Salinivibrio kushneri: one gene and its partner. The protein of the gene in region 2 interacts with the protein of the main gene of each other region in a pairwise test. Links are inferred from orthologs where the notes say so. Each region holds a gene or a part of one and is shown on either strand. Other genes may lie near its edges.

What was found.
Region 1: the proteins of brnQ (region 2) and pheS interact in binary tests that used the Escherichia coli proteins (3 or more experiments, as listed by UniProt). The link is inferred for Salinivibrio kushneri from one-to-one orthologs.

Annotation. Positions count from the first base shown.
Region 1 is NZ_CP114588.1:1,316,367-1,328,742, forward strand. The notes cover bases 8,257-11,032. They hold pheS (phenylalanine--tRNA ligase subunit alpha), read left to right. Parts: upstream 8,257-9,040; coding sequence 9,041-10,024; downstream 10,025-11,032. Other genes in these bases: N8M53_RS06320 (lipoate--protein ligase), read right to left, coding at 8,257-8,601; N8M53_RS06325 (hypothetical protein), read right to left, coding at 8,728-8,856; pheT (phenylalanine--tRNA ligase subunit beta), read left to right, coding at 10,044-11,032. In the rest of the region: N8M53_RS06290 (ABC transporter substrate-binding protein), read right to left, coding at 1-1,084; N8M53_RS06295 (ATP-binding protein), read right to left, coding at 1,081-2,523; N8M53_RS06300 (response regulator transcription factor), read right to left, coding at 2,523-3,227; ptsG (glucose-specific PTS transporter subunit IIBC), read left to right, coding at 3,428-4,864; N8M53_RS06310 (PIG-L family deacetylase), read left to right, coding at 4,953-5,813; N8M53_RS06315 (peptide MFS transporter), read right to left, coding at 5,862-7,250; more of N8M53_RS06320, read right to left, coding at 7,573-8,256; more of pheT, read left to right, coding at 11,033-12,376.
Region 2 is NZ_CP114588.1:2,336,478-2,342,335, forward strand. What follows is about bases 2,977-5,858. They hold brnQ (branched-chain amino acid transport system II carrier protein), read right to left. Parts: upstream 5,129-5,858; coding sequence 3,824-5,128; downstream 2,977-3,823. Other genes in these bases: xerD (site-specific tyrosine recombinase XerD), read right to left, coding at 2,977-3,026; fldB (flavodoxin FldB), read left to right, coding at 3,219-3,737; N8M53_RS10785 (tRNA1(Val) (adenine(37)-N6)-methyltransferase), read left to right, coding at 5,436-5,858. Also shown: single-stranded-DNA-specific exonuclease RecJ, read right to left, coding at 426-2,156; more of xerD, read right to left, coding at 2,178-2,976. UniProt on the Escherichia coli protein: Liv-II branched chain amino acid transport system, which transports leucine, valine and isoleucine. Also acts as a low-affinity threonine transporter.

The DNA of each region.
Region 1 (12,376 bases), 1.0 Mb from region 2 along the record:
CTTGCTCCATATCATGATGGGCTTGGCGAGAGCACGGGTTGAACTGGCTTAGGTCGATATCTTTACGAGCGGGCAGTGCCCCTTTTGCTTGATTAAAAGCAGTAAGAAATGCTTTGGATGATAAGGCGCGAGCGAGCGTATTGGCCGTTTTTCTACTACTGCGCGCGCTATTAAAGAGCGCGAAACTGTCCATATTGTAAATAAAACCCGTGTGCTTGGCGGGGGCTTGATAGCAGCCGATTGCTTCTGGAGCCGCTACATGTTTGGCCAATAGCTCTCCCAATACCCAATCGCCAGAAAACTGAAATGCGTGTTTGCCTTCAATCAGCAACTGAGTTGCTTCATTCCAGCGTATGTGAGAAATCGTTGGCTGGATGAGGCGGCTAATCTCTCGGAACAAACTTAAAATCTCAAACGTGGTTGCGCTCCGCAGTGTATGCTCATCCATATCCATAAATGCACGTCGATAATAATCCGCACCGCCGTAGCCAAATGCAAGATTTTCAAACAGTAAGGCGATTTGCCATTGATCATTGCCGATGGCTAGCGGTTGCACATTATGACGCTTTAAGGTTTTAAATGTATCGATTAGTGCTTCCCAGTTGTCAGGTGGCGATAGGTTGTATTGACGAAGCACGTCATGATTCACCCACATCCAATTTAATCGATGAATAGTCACTGGCGTTGCCACAAATCTCCCTTCAAATTGATTGACCGCGCGCGCAATGGGATAGAGCTGCGAGCGCCAATGCTCTTGATTGGCTAACTGTTCTAGGTCGTAAAGAAAACCCAGCGCTGCCCATGACTGGATCGCGGGCCCCTCGAGCTGAGCGATGGTTGGCGGTGTGCCCGCAATTGCGCGAGCTTGTAAAATAGACATTGCAGTATCCCCGCCGCCACCTTGAATTGCCTGCTGTTCAACGTGAACGTTAGCCTCCTCAAGCGCCTGTTTAGCGATGTTGGCAGCGCGGACTTCACCTGCTGATGTCCACCAATGCAGAAATTCAACAGATGCTACGGTGGACTGTGCTGCGTTAATGGGGAAAGCGATTGCGAATAAAAGGGTAAGCAAGTATTTTTTCATAGTTCACACGCCAACTGAATGGTGACAATAAGCCCTTGTTGGGGGTGGTTTTGTACATAGAGATCGCCGCCGTGGCTTCGAGCAATACTGCGGGAAATGGTGAGGCCTAGCCCGGATCCGAGATGTGTTTTTGCATCAACGCGAAAGTACGGTTCGAAGACTTTTTCTTGCCACTTTGTCTCCAAGCCCGGGCCAAAGTCGCGCACCTGAATAACAACCTTGTCATGATCGTCGTAAAGACCAACTTCAGCGGAGCCACCATATTTAATAGCGTTGTCGATGACGTTATAAAGGCACCGTTTAATCGCAAGGGGTTTACCCAAGAATCGGCTTTCAACTGGTAGCGAAAGCTGAACCTTACGTTTACTGCGGTTGTAGTACGCTGCGCATTGTTCAAGCGTATCGACCAAATTAATCCATTCAACTTCCTCATGGATGTCAGTTTCACGAATACACTGCAAGGCGCCCTCTAACAACACATCAAATTCAGTCAATACGGTCTCAAATTTTTGCCGCTCTGCATCATCTTCCAACATTGCCGTGCGTAATTTCAGGCATGCTAATGGCGTCTTTAAATCGTGTGATATGGCCCCGAATAGCATTTCGCGGTCGCGGATATAGGCGCGTATACGTCGCTGCATTTTATTAAATGCTCGCACAGCAGCACGTGTTTCTTTACTGCCTTCTTCTTGTACTTCTTCGACATATAGCTGTCCGCTCATCAGCGTCGCGGCTTTAGCCAGTCGCCGAATTGGACGAATTTCTAATCGCAATAACCAGACCGTACAAAAGACAAGGAGTAACGAGGATATCCCCAAAAAGACCAGCTGTTTTTGGTCAATAAACTGTGGCGATAAGGTAGAGAAGGGGACAGGTAGCGTTGCCGCGAGATAAAACCATTCGCTTTGTGACATTTGGATCTGTACCACAACGATAGGTAAATCCAGATCGCCTAAGGCTAAGCTGTAGTCGGCCCAGATAGCAGGCAATGCCTCAAGCTTAATACCTGAGTTAAACACTTTGAGGTCTTGGCGTCGGCTTAACGCAACATCAATGTGTTGCGCGTGGCGCACTGATTTAGACAACCGCGTCGATGCCTGCTCTAAAATCATGGCGGTACGCGCAGTTTGCGTGGGCAACCCAACATCTAATTTGCGTTGGTTGATGGAGATAAAGAAGCGTGTGCCACCCATCTCTCGAATTTGGTTCAAGATGAGGTAGCGATAACTGACGGGAAGTGCCTCAAAATAGTTGTAAGTATCAGCAACATTACTGGTTAGGCTTTGTACCGTTTTCTGTAGACTCTCTTGCTCCTTTTGCGCACTGGTTTGGTACCAAATCAACCCGGCGATCAGTTGGGCGATAACAATCACGATCAATAAGGTCGCGCCAATACGAAATCGAATGGAGGTGAACAACGATAGCGCAAGCGTACGCATCAATGCACCTCTGTCGCGATGACATCAGTGGCGAGCATGTAACCTTTATTCCTTACCGTTAAAATGAGCGAACGCTCGTCGTCGTGAAGGTGCTTACGTAATCGGCTGATTTGCACATCAATCCCGCGTTCAAATGGCTCTGCATCTCGCCCCCAAATGCAGCGGGCAATATCATCTCGACTCAAAAGCTGATTGGGTTTTTCTAGCATTAAGCTGATCAGATTAAAGTCGGCGCCAGACAATTGTTTGCACTCACCGTGAGGGCTAACTAATTGACGCTTCAGCAGGTCACACGTCCATCCGGCGAAAGTGACTTTATGGCCGACACCGGATGATTGGGTCATATGTGTACGCCTCAATAAGGCTTTAATGCGTGCCAGTAGCTCACGTGGGCTAAAGGTTTTTGTAATGTAATCATCGGCGCCCACTTCCAGCCCTGCAACACGATCAGCTTCATCTGTCACAGCCGTGAGCATGATGATGGGGACGTTAGAGTGTTTGCGAATTTGGCTACATAGCGTTAGCCCATCATCGCCCGGCAGCATAATATCGAGAATGATGAGATCCGGTGCGTGCGTTTGATAGTGTGCCCACATTTGCTCACCGTCACTGGCAGTAAGAACATGAAACTCAGCACGCCCTAGGTAATCGGTGAGTGCATCTCTAAGCGATTGATTGTCATCCACAACGAGGATGGTTTTCATCTTGCACGTTCCTGTGTTTTTCACCAATACCTTGTGTATACCTCAATTAAAACGAGATCACTATTGGTGCAAGCTGATATTGCCACACCGGTAGGCGTTGGTATGTAACAGCCTGCTTACAAACTCATAGGCTTTTGTAACCTTGGGAGAGACGCTTTTCTTTATCGTGTGTATGTCTCTACATAAAAAAGGAACATCACATGTTTAGTCACGCGTTTGGATTACTACAACGGATAGGGCGCTCTTTGATGCTGCCTGTGGCCGTATTACCTGTTGCCGGTCTATTACTCGGTATCGGTTCTGCTAACTTCGCATGGATACCGGATAGTGTCTCTGAAATCATGGCCATGTCAGGCGATGCCGTATTCAGCAATCTGGCACTTATCTTTGCGATTGGTGTCGCTCTGGGTCTATCAGACAACGATGGCGCGGCTGGGCTGGCGGCGACGGTTGGCTTTGCCATTATGACCGCAACCTTAGGGGTAATGGCTAACATCCACGGCATTGAGCCTGCGATGATCATCGGGATCCCTAGTCTTAATACTGGGGTATTCGGCGGGATTATGATTGGGGCTGTGGCAGCCTATTTGTTTAATCGTTTTCATAACATCCAGCTTCCTGAGTACTTGGGCTTCTTTGCCGGAAAACGCTTCGTCCCTATCGTTACGGGTATTGCTGCAATATTTCTTGGTATTGCGCTCAGCTATATCTGGCCTCCCATTGGCGGCGCAATCAAGAGTTTTTCGCACTGGGCGGCTTATCAAAGCCCAACCACAGCTTTTGGTATTTACGGGTTTGTTGAGCGTTCTTTGATTCCTTTTGGCTTGCACCACATTTGGAACGTGCCTTTCTTCTTTGAAGTGGGGGAATATGTCGACCCTGAAAGCGGAAAAGTGATCACCGGTGAAATTCAACGCTACCTTGCTGGTGACCCTACTGCCGGCAATCTAGCCGGAGGCTATTTGTACTCAATGTGGGCGTTACCAGCGGTGGGGTTAGCTATTTATCACTCAGCTCGCCCTGATAAACGCGCACTGGTTGGCGGGATTATGGCTTCGGCAGCGTTAACATCTTGGCTGACGGGTATTACCGAACCGATGGAGTTTTCTTTTCTATTTGTCGCGCCGGTGTTGTATGCCATGCATTGTGTCTTAACGGGGATCGGTTTTGCACTCGTCACAACGTTAGATATCCACCATAGCGTCACCTTCGCACATGGCGCAATTGACTTCCTTATCTATTACCCACTGTCGACCAATGCTTGGCTTTTCGCACTGATTGGCCCGCTCTGGGCGTTAATGTATTACAGCTTGTTTAGATTAACGATCAGTAAGCTTAATTTGCTGACACCAGGCCGAGAAACCGCTGAAACCGAGGTGAGTCAACTTTCGGAAATCGGTTCAGAGCTGGCACATCAATTGGTCAGTGCGCTTGGAGGAAAGGAAAATATTAAAAATGTGGATGCCTGTATCACGCGACTGCGAGTCAGCCTGAATGATATCCAGTATGCTGATATTACCGCAATTAAGCAGCTCGGCGCCAAAGAGGTACTGGTTGTTGGCGACAACCTTCAGGCTATATTTGGTACGCAATCAGACACTATCAAATCTGAAATAAAAGCGGTGCTTGTTGGGTAACTCTTTAATAATTAAAAGGTATTACAGAATGCATAGATCACTTGCTAGAAAGCTATCGACGGCCTGTCTTATCATGAGTATGTCCGCTATGTCGACTGTATCCGTAGCAGAGCCGTTGGATATTACACATGAAAAAATCTTTTTCTTAAGTCCTCATCCGGATGATATTGCACTGACATTTGGTGGCTTGATTAATAAGCTTGCTAAAGAGGATGGGTTGCTACAAAAAAAGCCAGTCACAGAAGTCTATTTTTCGGTATCTAATTACACTACTAATCACCTAGATATCTCGACAAATAAGAGAGTTATCGATGTGACCTCGATGAGATTCAACGAGGACATCAAGGCTCATACAGATATGTTTAACAAGTGGAGTAATTTTAGGTACAAAACGTCAGGTTTTTATGATGCGCCATTGAGAAATTATGAAGGGTCGACAACGGCTGGGGGAGGACCGGCTGGAACGTTTGAAGACTTTAGGCAGCAAGAAATAGAGATTTACCAGACTATTACAGCTAGCGTAAAGCCTATTCTACAACAAGATAATTGTGCAGCATTTGTTCTATTGGCTAATGGTAGTCACATCGATCACTTCGTCGTGAGGGAAGCGATTTTAAAAGCTGCTCATGACTTAGGTTCACAAGCTAAATGCGACATTTACTTAGGGCAAGATCAACCTTATACGGGAGCAAACCCTACTGATGCGATGGTAGAGGTTAATAATTTAGCAGCCAGATTACCCCCTAACGCATTAATACCAATGAGATATTGGATAGACAAGGAACATAAGGTTAATTTATTCGAGACTTACTTCCTGAGCCAATACGATAAATCATACATTCCAGCGCTCGATAGTGCGGATACTGAGACAATATACAAATGGGAGAAATCAACATACTCTCAGCTCAGTCCTCACCAAAAATGTAATTCAGAGTACTGTCGCTGGTAGTCAAAAAAGAGGCCAAACGGCCTCTTTTTCATTATTGAAGTGGGGGGATTACGCCACTTGTACTTGCTGTTGTTCGATTTCTTCACTTGGTGTGGCACCAGACTCAGCACCGTGCATCCAACGAATCAGTGTGCCGGATAGCGCCAGTAAGATAACACCGGAAATCGCGGCTGTTGCTGCAATACCACCGAAGATGGCCATAGCGCCATAATCACCTACATGCGAGCCAATGATCCCCGCCACATAGTTGGCGATCGCGTTAAAGCCGAACCAGGCCCCCATCATCAGTGAGGCCAAGCGTAGCGGCGCGAGCTTAGTAACCAAGGATAAACCGATAGGTGAGAGGCAAAGTTCGCCTAGTGTGTGGAAGAAGAACGCGCCCACCAACCAAAACATCGACGTTTTCACTGTGGTATCACCGCCTTGCTCTAACACTGCGCCAATCATGCACACAAACCCCAGCGCCAACATAAATAAAGCCATCGCGAATTTCACGGGCGAGCTTGGCTCTTTAGGTCCCAAACGAACCCATAATGAGGCTGCAATAGGGGCACAAACAATGATGAAGAAAGGGTTAAGCGATTGGAACCAAGCGGCTGGTATCTCAAACCCGCCAACCATACGATCCGTATACTCTTGGGTATAAATATTCATCAAGCCACCGGCTTGTTCAAAGCCTGCCCAGAAAATAATGACAAATAACCCCATCAATAAAATTACTTTGAGGCGATCGATTTCTTGCTTAGTTAATGGGGCATTGGTCTTGGAATGATTGGCATCTCGCGCTTGTTGTGCGGCTGGAACTCGGCCTATTTCGCCGAGCCAAGCGTTGGCCATGGTTAGCTGGATCACGAGGCTAATCACCATTCCCACGCCCGCTGCAAAGAAGCCATATTGCCAGCCGTAAGCGCTGCTCACCGTGCCCGCAACAAAGCCAGCTAGCAATGAGCCAATATTGATGCCCATATAAAAGATGGTAAACGCACCATCCCGACGATGATCGCCTTCATCATAAAGGTCACCCACCATCGTCGAGATGTTGGGTTTAAATAAGCCAGAACCCGCAATCAGTATGGCTAAGCCTGCATATAAGGTATGTACTGTATCTAAGCCATATTGGTGAGCAGGGAAGGCCAGAGTGAATTGACCGATGGCCATTAATGCCCCACCGAGAATGACAGCGCGACGTTGGCCAATAAAGTTATCGGCAATCCATCCACCAATCAGCGGCGTGATATAGACGAGGCCAGTATAGTAACCATATAGTTCGAGTGCGTCTTTGGTTGACCAGCCTAAGCCGCCATTAATGGTTTGGTCAGTGAGATAAAGCACCAAGATCGCGCGCATTGCATAATATGAAAAGCGCTCCCAAAGCTCAGTGCCAAAAAGTAAGAACAGTCCCCGAGGGTGACCAAGTATTGTTTTTTGGTTTTCCATAACTATCTAATTATTCGTTGAATGATTGTTGGGTCTGCATGGGGCTAGCCGGGTGCAGGGTGTTGGCGTTAACGCCTGTGTAAAACAGCCTCCTGTGTTTTGTAACAAAATATGTAAAACTAGCGTAATGGTTTTTTACCAAAATTAAAAACTATTATTCAAGCCACATTAACGTGGATAATAATAGTTTGTCTATTATGTGTGGGATATATAACCAGACGGTGCCTGTCACCTATAGTGACGTGACAGGCGTTTGCGTCTTTGCGTGGGATCAAAGGAGAGGGGATTATGTGATAGAGGTCACTCTAGCCGTGTTCAGCGATCAGGCGATGGCTTGACGTAACCACAGGGCAATATCTTCGTACATAATTTGATGACTTTGGTCTGCATCAGCCCAGCTCATCACAAAGTGGTAAAGTTTTTCAGGGTGGTAGGCTTGTCCGACCAATTGATTGGCCAGGGTTTCTAGCGGTCCTGGCATTAAACTATCAGTGAATAACTGGCAATCGATGATTTCTCCATGTTTCACATCCAAGTGTAGCTCAACGCCTCCCCACTCAAAACGCTCATCAAAGGTGTGCATGAACTGCGGGCTGTTACCGAAATTCCACGCCCAGCTGCACTGTTTTTCATAAATCGCGTCAAACCCCTCGACATCGGGCTTAGCGTCGGGAGAAATATACTCAATCTCAGTGGTATGACCGTAATGGCGGAAAAAGGCAGACTTAATCGCTTCACAGACGCGTTGGTGATCAATGTCCGGGACAAAGTCAGCAATATTGGCCACGCGGGCTCGGACAGATGAAATCCCCTTGGCTTGTAGCTTTTTAGGATCAGGGTTGAGGTAGTCACCCAGTCGCGACAAGTTGGCATTAATCAAGAGCGTACCATGGTGAAAGCCGCGATCTTTGGCTTCTTTGTAGGCAGAGCCCGATACTTTTCTCGGGCCGTCGGGCGTATCCATAGTGAGATCATTTCGGCCACTGGCTGAGGCACTGATCCCGAGCGTTTTCAGGGCATCGAGTACAATTTGCGTTGATACTGACTTATCATAACCCGGCTTACCTGCCATAAAGGTAAAATTGGTGTTGCCCAAATCATGAAACACTGCGCCCCCGCCGCTTTGCCTTCTCGCTAACACCACAGCATCTTGTTCCATTTTGCGCGTATTACACTCGCGCCATGGGTTCTGGCCGCGTCCAATGACTACCGTATTGTCATTACGCCAGAGGAATAGGACGTTCTGCTGTGCCGACATGGTACGAAATATGGTGTCTTCCACGGCGAGATTGAACCAAGGGTGGGTGGACGTCGAAACAAACACACGTAAAGGACGACTGGTGTCTTGCATACTGGCTCCAAGTATTCGGTAAACAAGTGATTGAGGAAACGCGCACGCTGACCAACTGGGTTGTTGTCACACAAGCTTGTTCGGCAATATAGACGCTAGAATATCAAACAATGCTTAGCGAGTGATTTAATCAGCGCCAATATGCTCGATTTTTACCGGATCGACGCCCTGAATGACCAATCTACCATCAAAATGACGCCACTCGTGACCGGATGACAAGGAAAAATAGCGTAAATGCTGTTTAGCGTTTGGCATTAGTCGTGGCATTAATTAGTATGTAAGGTCAATTTATTACCTGTTCTCTCAGTCAATTGGCATTGAGGCGTATTATTGAGACGACTCTGTCAGTTTGCTCAGACAATGGGTGAAATCATGATGTCAGCAGGTATTGTCACGCACCTACCTGATTTGGACTGCCCAACGGGTCGACGAGGAAACAATGCAACAATTAGAAGAAATTCTTGCGAATGCAACCAGTGCGGTGACCAGTGCCGCTTCTGTGGCTGCATTGGATGAAGTCCGGGTTAAATTCCTAGGAAAGAAAGGCGAGCTAACGGCACAATTACAGGCGTTGGGCAAACTGCCACCGGAAGAGCGCCGTGAAGCGGGTCAAAAGATTAACCAAGCCAAGCAAACAGTACAGCAAGCGATTGCCGAGCGTAAACAAGCGCTAGAACGTGCTGAGCTTGAAGCGAAGTTAGCGGCCGAAACCATTGATGTTAGCCTGCCAGGGCGTCGTATCGAAAATGGTGGCTTGCATCCAGTGACACGCACTATTGAGCGTATTGAGCAATTTTTCGGTGAGCTGGGTTTCTCGGTTGCGTCCGGGCCAGAGGTTGAAGATGGTTTTCATAACTTTGATGCATTGAATATCGCCCCTGATCATCCTGCACGTACCGATCACGATACTTTCTTCTTTAACCCTGATTTGATGTTGCGTACGCACACCTCTGGCGTACAAATTCGTACCATGGAAGCGGGTAAACCCCCATTCCGTATTATTGCGCCCGGTCGCGTCTATCGTAATGATTATGACCAAACGCATACCCCGATGTTCCACCAAGTGGAAGGATTATTGGTCGATAAAGACATCACCTTTGCTGATCTCAAAGGGATCCTCAACGACTTCTTACGTAACTTTTTCGAGGAAGACCTGGAAGTGCGTTTCCGTCCCTCTTACTTCCCGTTCACTGAACCTTCTGCCGAAGTTGATGTTCGCCGCAAAGGTGGAAAATGGCTGGAGATCTTAGGCTGCGGCATGGTTCACCCGAATGTACTACGTGCGGTGAATATCGATCCAGAAGAATATCAAGGCTTTGCCTTTGGTATTGGCGTAGAGCGCCTGACCATGTTGCGTTATGGCGTGAATGATCTTCGTGCGTTCTTTGAGAACGATCTGCGCTTTTTGAAACAATTTAAGTAATCAGTGGGGCAAGATAATAATGAAATTCAGTGAATCTTGGTTGAGAGAGTGGGTAAACCCAGCAAACGACACCGACGCGCTTGCCCATCAGATCACCATGGCCGGCCTTGAAGTCGATGAAATTGCACCCGTTGCTGGCGACTTTAGCGGTGTAGTTGTGGGTGAAGTGGTTGAGTGTGGCCAACACCCAGATGCAGACAAACTGCGTGTTACCAAAATCAATGTTGGCGACGATGAATTGCTTGATATCGTTTGTGGTGCACCTAACTGTCGTCAAGGCCTGAAAGTCGCGGTCGCAATGGTTGGCGCGGTATTGCCAGGTGACTTCAAAATCAAAAAAGCGAAGCTACGTGGTCAACCGTCCTTCGGTATGCTGTGCTCATTTACAGAGCTAGGGATTGATATTGAATCTGATGGCATTATCGAACTGCCTGCCGACGCGCCAATTGGAACCGACATTCGTGAGTACCTCGCACTAAACGACGTAACCATCGATGTTGACTTAACCCCGAACCGTGCTGATTGCTTGAGCCTACGTGGCTTGGCACGTGAAGTCGGCGTATTGAACCGCACTGATGTCACTGAACCGACTATCACACCGGTTACTGCCAGTATTGACGACAAGGTATCCGTGCATATCGATGCACCACAAGCATGCCCACGTTATTTAGGTCGTGTGGTAAAGAATGTCGATCTTAATGCGCAGACCCCACTGTGGATGCAAGAAAAATTGCGCCGCAGTGGCATTCGCGCTATCGACCCTGTCGTGGATGTCACCAACTATGTGATGCTCGAGCAAGGGCAGCCGATGCATGCCTTTGATCTTAGCAAGCTTGAGGGTGGCATTGTGGTACGTATGGCAGAAGAGGGCGAAACGCTCACATTACTCGATGGCAATGAAGCAACCCTTAATGCCCAGACATTGGTTATCGCGGATGAGAAGAAAGCCTTGGCGATGGCCGGGATCTTTGGCGGGCAAGACTCTGGTGTCACCACAGACACCCAAGATATTTTACTCGAATCGGCGTTTTTTGCTCCTGACGTGATCCGCGGCCGTGCGCGTAGCTATGGGTTGCACACAGATTCCTCTCACCGTTTTGAACGTGGCGTCGACCCTGCGTTACAAGCGGCGGCGATGGAACGAGCGACTGAACTGCTATTGGCAATTTGTGGCGGTGAAGCGGGAGAGATTGTTACCGCTGAGACGGCAGAAACACTACCCACTCGTGACACCGTCACTCTCCGTCGAGAGAAGTTAGATGGCCTATTGGGTCATTCTATCGATAACAGTGATGTTCAAGCCATTTTGTCCCGCCTTGGCTGTGCGGTAACGGAAACCGAGAAAGGGTGGCAAGCAACGGCACCTAGCTGGCGTTTTGATATTGCCATTGAGCAGGATTTGATTGAGGAAGTCGGGCGTATTTACGGCTACGACAACATTCCAACTCGCGCGCCTAAAGCCGCACTGACAATGCGCGAATATAAAGAAGCAGCGATGCCACTGAAACGTGTCCGCGATTTGTTGGTTGACCGAGGCTTCCACGAGGCGATTACCTACAGTTTTGTCGAGCCAAAACAGCAAACGCTGGTTGTTCCCGATGTTGAGCCGCTGATCCTGCCAAGTCCAATTTCTGCGGACATGTCAGCCATGCGCCTGAGCTTGCTTCCTGGCCTTTTAAACACGGTGGCCTACAACCAAAAACGTCAGCAGCCTCGTGTGCGCTTGTTTGAATTTGGCTTACGCTTTACCCCAGAAGGTGAAACCGGTGGCACCGTTCGCCAATCGAGCATTCGCCAAGAGAGCATGCTTGCGGGGGTGATTGCAGGTCCTGGTAGTGAAGAGCATTGGGATCTGGCGAGCGCTACCGTTGACTTTTTTGACTTGAAAGGCGATCTAGAAGCGGTACTGGAACTCACAGGTAAGTTGAAAGACTTCCGTTTCGTGTCAGCCTCTCATCCTGCCATGCACCCAGGTCAAACCGCTGCTATTGAGTTTGACGGCAAAGTTGTGGGTCACATTGGTACCCTGCACCCTGAGCTTGAGCGTGAGTTTGGCTTAAATGGTCGAACTGTGGTGTTTGAGCTGGAGTGGCAAGCCATTGACGAACGCTTTATTCCCGAAGCAGCAGGGCTCTCAAAATTCCCTGCCAACCGTCGTGACATTGCGGTGATTGCCGACCAAGCGCTTGCGTCTGGTGACGTAGTGGCTGCTTGTTTGCAAAGCGGCAACCCATTGCTCAAGGACGCACAGCTTTTCGACCTTTACACCGGCAAAGGTGTGGAAGAGGGCAAGAAGAGTCTAGCGATCGCACTGACCTTGCAATCTGATGCGCGCACGCTTGAGGAAGCCGA
Region 2 (5,858 bases):
TAGCTTGGCTTCAAGTTCCACCAGCTCCGGCTCCACTTCGTCGAAGGTTTCTTGATCATCTTCTTCGACCGCCAACATCAGCAATTCGTTGACGTCTTCGCCGCCTTGGGTCAATTGATCGATGGTTTCCACCACCGCTTCAAGGGAAGCACGCTCTTTACCCAGCGCTTGTGCACGTTGTGGCTCGTTCCACACGTCCGGTTGTTCTAATTCAGCATTAACTTCTTCTAGACGCTCTTTCTTGGCATCATAGTCAAAGATACCCCCGGAGGACATCGGTACGTTCGGCGATATCGGCGAGGCGATTTTTGATTGGATTAATCTCAAACATGGTCAAGCATCTTCATTATTAGCGGAAATTTAACCGCCGAATTTTAGCGAATTGTCGCGCCAATAAACAGGGCGTGATGGAAAAAGCCGCACATTTAAGCGGGTTCAAGATGCGAAATGATCAACTGGGCGCTGCGATTACCGCGAAACTCATTGATATCCAGGCGGTAAACGAGTCGTAGCGTCTTGGTGCTGGGATCGGGCCAGCGACGCAAATCAACGTTAAAGGCAATGGCGTCAATCATGGTGCCGCCGCCTTCCGGCTCGACCATCAATTTTAAGTGTTTGCCGCCCACCAGTTTTTGCTGCAGCACCTTAAAAATGCCATCGAACTGCGGCTCCGGAAATCCTTGCCCCCAAGGGCCGCCTGCTTGAATGGTTTCTGCCGTTTCCAACCCCAGCTCGTGACTTTGTAAGGGACCATCACTTAACAAGACACCTTTTAAGTCATCATCACTGACCTGCTCACGCACCTGCGTATCAAACTGCTTGGCGAAGGCCTCGAACTGGGTTTCCTCTATCGTGAGCCCTGCTGCCATGGCGTGGCCACCAAACTTTTTGATTAATCCAGGGTTTAATGTATCAATCCGATCGAGGGTGTCGCGCATATGCAAACCAGGAATCGAACGCGCTGAGCCTTTAATCAGCCCATCACCACCATCGGCAAACGCAATCACAGGGCGGTGAAATTGATCTTTTAATCGTGAGGCTAAGATCCCAATCACGCCTTGATGCCAGTCGCGCTGAAACAGCGCCAGCCCTACCGGCAACTCTCGCTCAGACTGCTCGGCAATCAAGCGCTCACACCAAGCCACGGCTTCTTGCTTCATTCCTTGCTCTATGTCTTTGCGAGTTTGATTGAGCGCATCCAACTCTGAGGCCATTCGTCTGGCAGCATGAATGTTGTCGCACAGCAACAACTCAACCCCAAACGCCATATCATCTAAACGCCCCGCGGCATTGATCCTTGGCCCCAATGCAAAGCCAAAATCACTGGCGACGAGCGTGGCCATATTGCGATTAGCCACCTCGATAAGCGCCTGGATCCCCGGGCGGCAACGTCCAGCGCGGATCCGCTGCAACCCCTGATGAACCAGGATACGGTTGTTACTATCCAAGGCTACCACGTCGGCGACCGTGCCCAACGCGACTAAATCGAGCAACTCGGCCAAATTGGGCACGGGTATGCCTTGCTGTTCCAACCACCCTTGGTCACGCAAATGCGCGCGCAGCGCCAGCATCAAATAAAAGGCGACCCCGACACCGGCAAGCGCCTTCGAAGGAAAACCACAGTCATCCAGATTAGGGTTCACCATGGCATCCGCCTCAGGCAGTGTCTCACCCGGTAGATGGTGATCGGTCACCAGCACCTGCATACCGAGCGCTTTGGCGTGCGCCACCCCTGCCAATGAGGACACCCCGTTGTCCACGGTCATGATAAGCTCTGCTCCCCGCTCTGCGGCCTGGTCGACCACCTCTGGGCTTAGCCCGTAGCCATCGTCAAAGCGGTTGGGTACCAGATAATCGACCCGAGTCGCGCCCATCATGCGTAAGGCTTTGACGGATAGCGCTGACGATGTCGCGCCATCGGCATCAAAGTCACCCACAATCAAAATAGACTGGTGCGCCTTTAACGCCTCAGCGAGCAAGTTAACCGCAGCATCAATCCCGGTTAACGCTTGATACTGATGCAGCCCAGCCACGCTGCGGTTGAGCTCGCTGTCTTCCTTTAAGCCACGGTTAGCGTATAAACGTTGCAATAATGGCGGAATGGCATCGCTAAATGCCGGCGTCACCGACGGCATACGTCTTTTTATTTCTATCATGAAGTTGTCACCAGTTATCGGTTAGCCGCGTGGGTGGTGTGTTTGATGAAGCTGCTTCAAACGCTCGGTGGCCACATGGGTGTATATTTGCGTCGTTGACAAATCGCTGTGTCCAAGCAACATCTGCACCACGCGTAAATCGGCCCCATGATTGAGCAAGTGGGTCGCAAACGCATGACGTAAAACATGGGGAGAGAGATCCTCCGTCTCGATCCCCGCCAACTGCGCGTAATACTTGATGCGGTGCCAAAAGGTTTGACGGGTCATCTGACGGGCACGTTTACTTGGAAAAAAAACATCGGTACTGGTCTCTCCCAGCAATACTGGGCGACTATACGCCAAATAGTGCTCCAGCCAATCCACCGCAGACTCTCCCATGGGTACCAAGCGCTCCTTATCTCCTTTACCAGACACTCGCACCACACCTTGACGCAAGCTTACATTTTCCATGGTCAGTCCGATAAGCTCCGTGACACGCAAACCTGTGGCATACAAAAGCTCTAACATGGCTTTGTCTCTGAGCTCAAGCGGATCGTCCGCATTGGGGGCGGTTAATAAGGCATCGATTTGCTCTTCTGTCAGATTTTTCGGCAGCCGCTTGGGCTGTTTCGGACTGATTAACGTGGCGCTGGGATCGTCGGGGCGCAATTTCTGTCGGTATACATATTGAAAAAGCCGACGCAACGCCGACACCATGCGGCTACGTGAGCTCGATTGGTAGCCCTGTTCATGCAACCAATATTGGTAGTCTTGCAAATCTTGCTTGCTGACGGCCACCAATGCACGGCTATCGAGCCAATGACACAGCTTGAGTAAATCGGTGCGATAGGAGGTCAAGGTGTTTTCGGAGAGCCCGCGCTCCATCCACATTGCATCCAAAAACTGTTCGATGAGTTCAATGTTGTTCGTCACGTTCAGCTCACTTGGTTATCCATCAGAAAAAGCACGCCCATTCTCGGCGTAATGGCCGGCGGCTATTATACAAAATGTCGCCTGCACTTGCTGGATCAAATTACCGTTGAGCAGGTAAACTGCGCCCATTACACACAAACGAGTCGCGCTATGAAAATCGGTCTTTTTTATGGTTCTACCACGTGCTACACCGAAATGGCAGCGGAGAAAATCCGTGACTTTATCGGTGATGACTTGGTCGATCTACACAATGTCAAAGAAACACCGCTCGCCAAAATGGCAGATTATGACCTGCTGTTACTTGGGATCTCGACTTGGGACTTTGGCGAGTTACAAGAAGATTGGGAAGCGGTTTGGCAAGATATTGATAGCCTTCAGTTACAAGGCAAAGTCATTGCCCTCTTTGGTTTGGGTGATCAGGAAGGCTATGCCGAGTGGTTCCTCGATGCCATGGGTATGCTCCACCAGCAGCTACAAGGCTGTGGCGCTCAGTTTATTGGTTATTGGTCCACCGAAGGTTACCGTTTCGACGCGTCAAAGGCCGTGACTGAGGATGGCAAACACTTTGTCGGTCTTGCACTCGATGAAGACTCTGAATACGAGCTCAGCGACGAGCGTATCCAAAACTGGTGCGAACAAGTGCTCGTCGAATATCAAGCGTTACTCTGATGATCCGCCTGTTTAACAAACAGACATAAAAAAACCGCGCTCAACCAGCGCGGTTTTTCTTGGCTACCATGTAGCGGTTAATATCATTAGGCTTCTGCTAGGGCATCATCACGTGAGCCAACAAACTTTGCCACCCCCATTGCCACCAATGTGGGCAGCAGCCATGCCATGCCGACATCAAACAGCGGCAGGAAGTTAAAGGCACTCATATCGGCGCCCATGACTTTCGCCGCATCAAGCAAGCTAAACAGCAATGCCACGCCCAACACGAGGCGATAGCCTAGCGCTGGATTTGGCAACCAACGGCGAATGAAGGTCAAGCCAATCAGTGCAATCGCAACTGGGTATAATGCGAACAAGACCGGAATAGAAATGGCGATAAGCTGCTTTAGGCCCACATTAGCCACCACCGCACAGACAGTAGCCACGACCACCACCCAGCGACGGTAGGTCCATGATGTGAGCGAGCTAAAGTAATCAGCACACGCGCTGACCAACCCAATCACAGTGGTCAAACACGCAAGGCCAATGATCGCCGCGAGGATCATTTGTCCCACCGGCCCAAACAGTGCATCCACGTAAGCGGCCATGATTTCGCCACCGTTTTGCGTCCCCTGCGCCACTGCACTGGCCGTTGAGCCCAAGTAGAACAGCGACACGTACACAAACGCCAGTCCAGCTGCAGCAATAATACCGGCATAAATCAGGTACATGCAGGTTGCTTTGTTGTCCTCGATACCTTTTTTGCGGATCACATCGACAATTAACATGCCGAACATCAAGGCCGCAAAGGTATCCATGGTGTTATAACCTTCCAAAAAGCCGGTTGTCAGCGCGTTCTCAACATAGCTACCCTGCGCGGCAACCACTTCGCCTTGAGGATTGATAATGACTGCGATAGCCAAAATCGCGAGCGCCGCGAAGAGCAGAGGCGTCAAGAACTTACCGATGGTATCAATCAGTTTGCCTTGAGAAAGAGAGAAAAACATCGCGACAGCAAAGAAAACGACAGAGAAAGCGCCTAGTTCTAGTTGTCCTGGTGCAGATAAAAACGGTTTAAAACCAATTTCATAGGCAACGAGTCCGGCACGAGGTGCGGCAAAAGCAGGCCCAATAATGATAAAAATCAGCACGGCCATCAGTGTCGCGACACCCGTTGGCAAATCACGGGTGAGGCCTTTCCAGCCACCGCCTGCGACTGCAACCGCAATAATACCGATTAAAGGAAGACCGACCGCTGTGATCAAAAATCCGATCATCGCGGCGGTGTAATGATCACCGGCTAACATGCCAGCTTGTGGAGGAAAGATTATATTTCCAGCGCCTAAGAAAAAGGCAAAGGTCATAAAACCTAACGCTAAAATATCTACTAATTTTAAACGCTTAGTCACGATGTATACCTACAGCTTGAGATGGTGTTTGCAATGAATAATGTTTCACCCAGCTGAAACGCTCATTTATAATATTTTGTTTCAGACGATGGGCAGAACGCAGAATAATGAAGAAGTTCACAGCCACAGTAAAGGCATTGACAAAAAACCTTGTGATCTTCTGCTTTAGCAATAACAATCAGCTCAATAAACTAGCTATCATGTTATCCATGGCATTTTTTAACGATCAAGATCGATAACATTGTGGTTACACAAAAGCAAAAAATGCTACCCCTTGATGCCGCTAAGTCGCCAGAGTGCAGGACAAATGAGCCAATTTCGCTTTAAACAATTTGTTATCGACCACGGTGACTGTGGCATGAAAGTCAGTACGGACGGTGTACTACTGGGCGCGTGGTCTCAGCCTGGGACGGCGAGCAATAGCTTGGATATCGGAACGGGAACCGGTTTATTGGCATTGATGTTGGCACAACGTTTTCCATCCTTGTCGCTGACCGCGGTCGAGTACGACCCGTCCGCCTTTCACTGCGCCACGTTAAATGTGAGAGCGTCACGGTTTGCCGCGCAAATCCAATTGCACCACGGTGATATCAACGATTTTGCCTGTCGCGAACAGTGGCAACATATTGTCTGCAATCCTCCCTATTTCACCAGTGGTGCGCCTTCAAGCAACCAACAACGGGCCGTTGCCAGACATACCAGCACCTTAAGCCACCCCGCGCTTATTGCC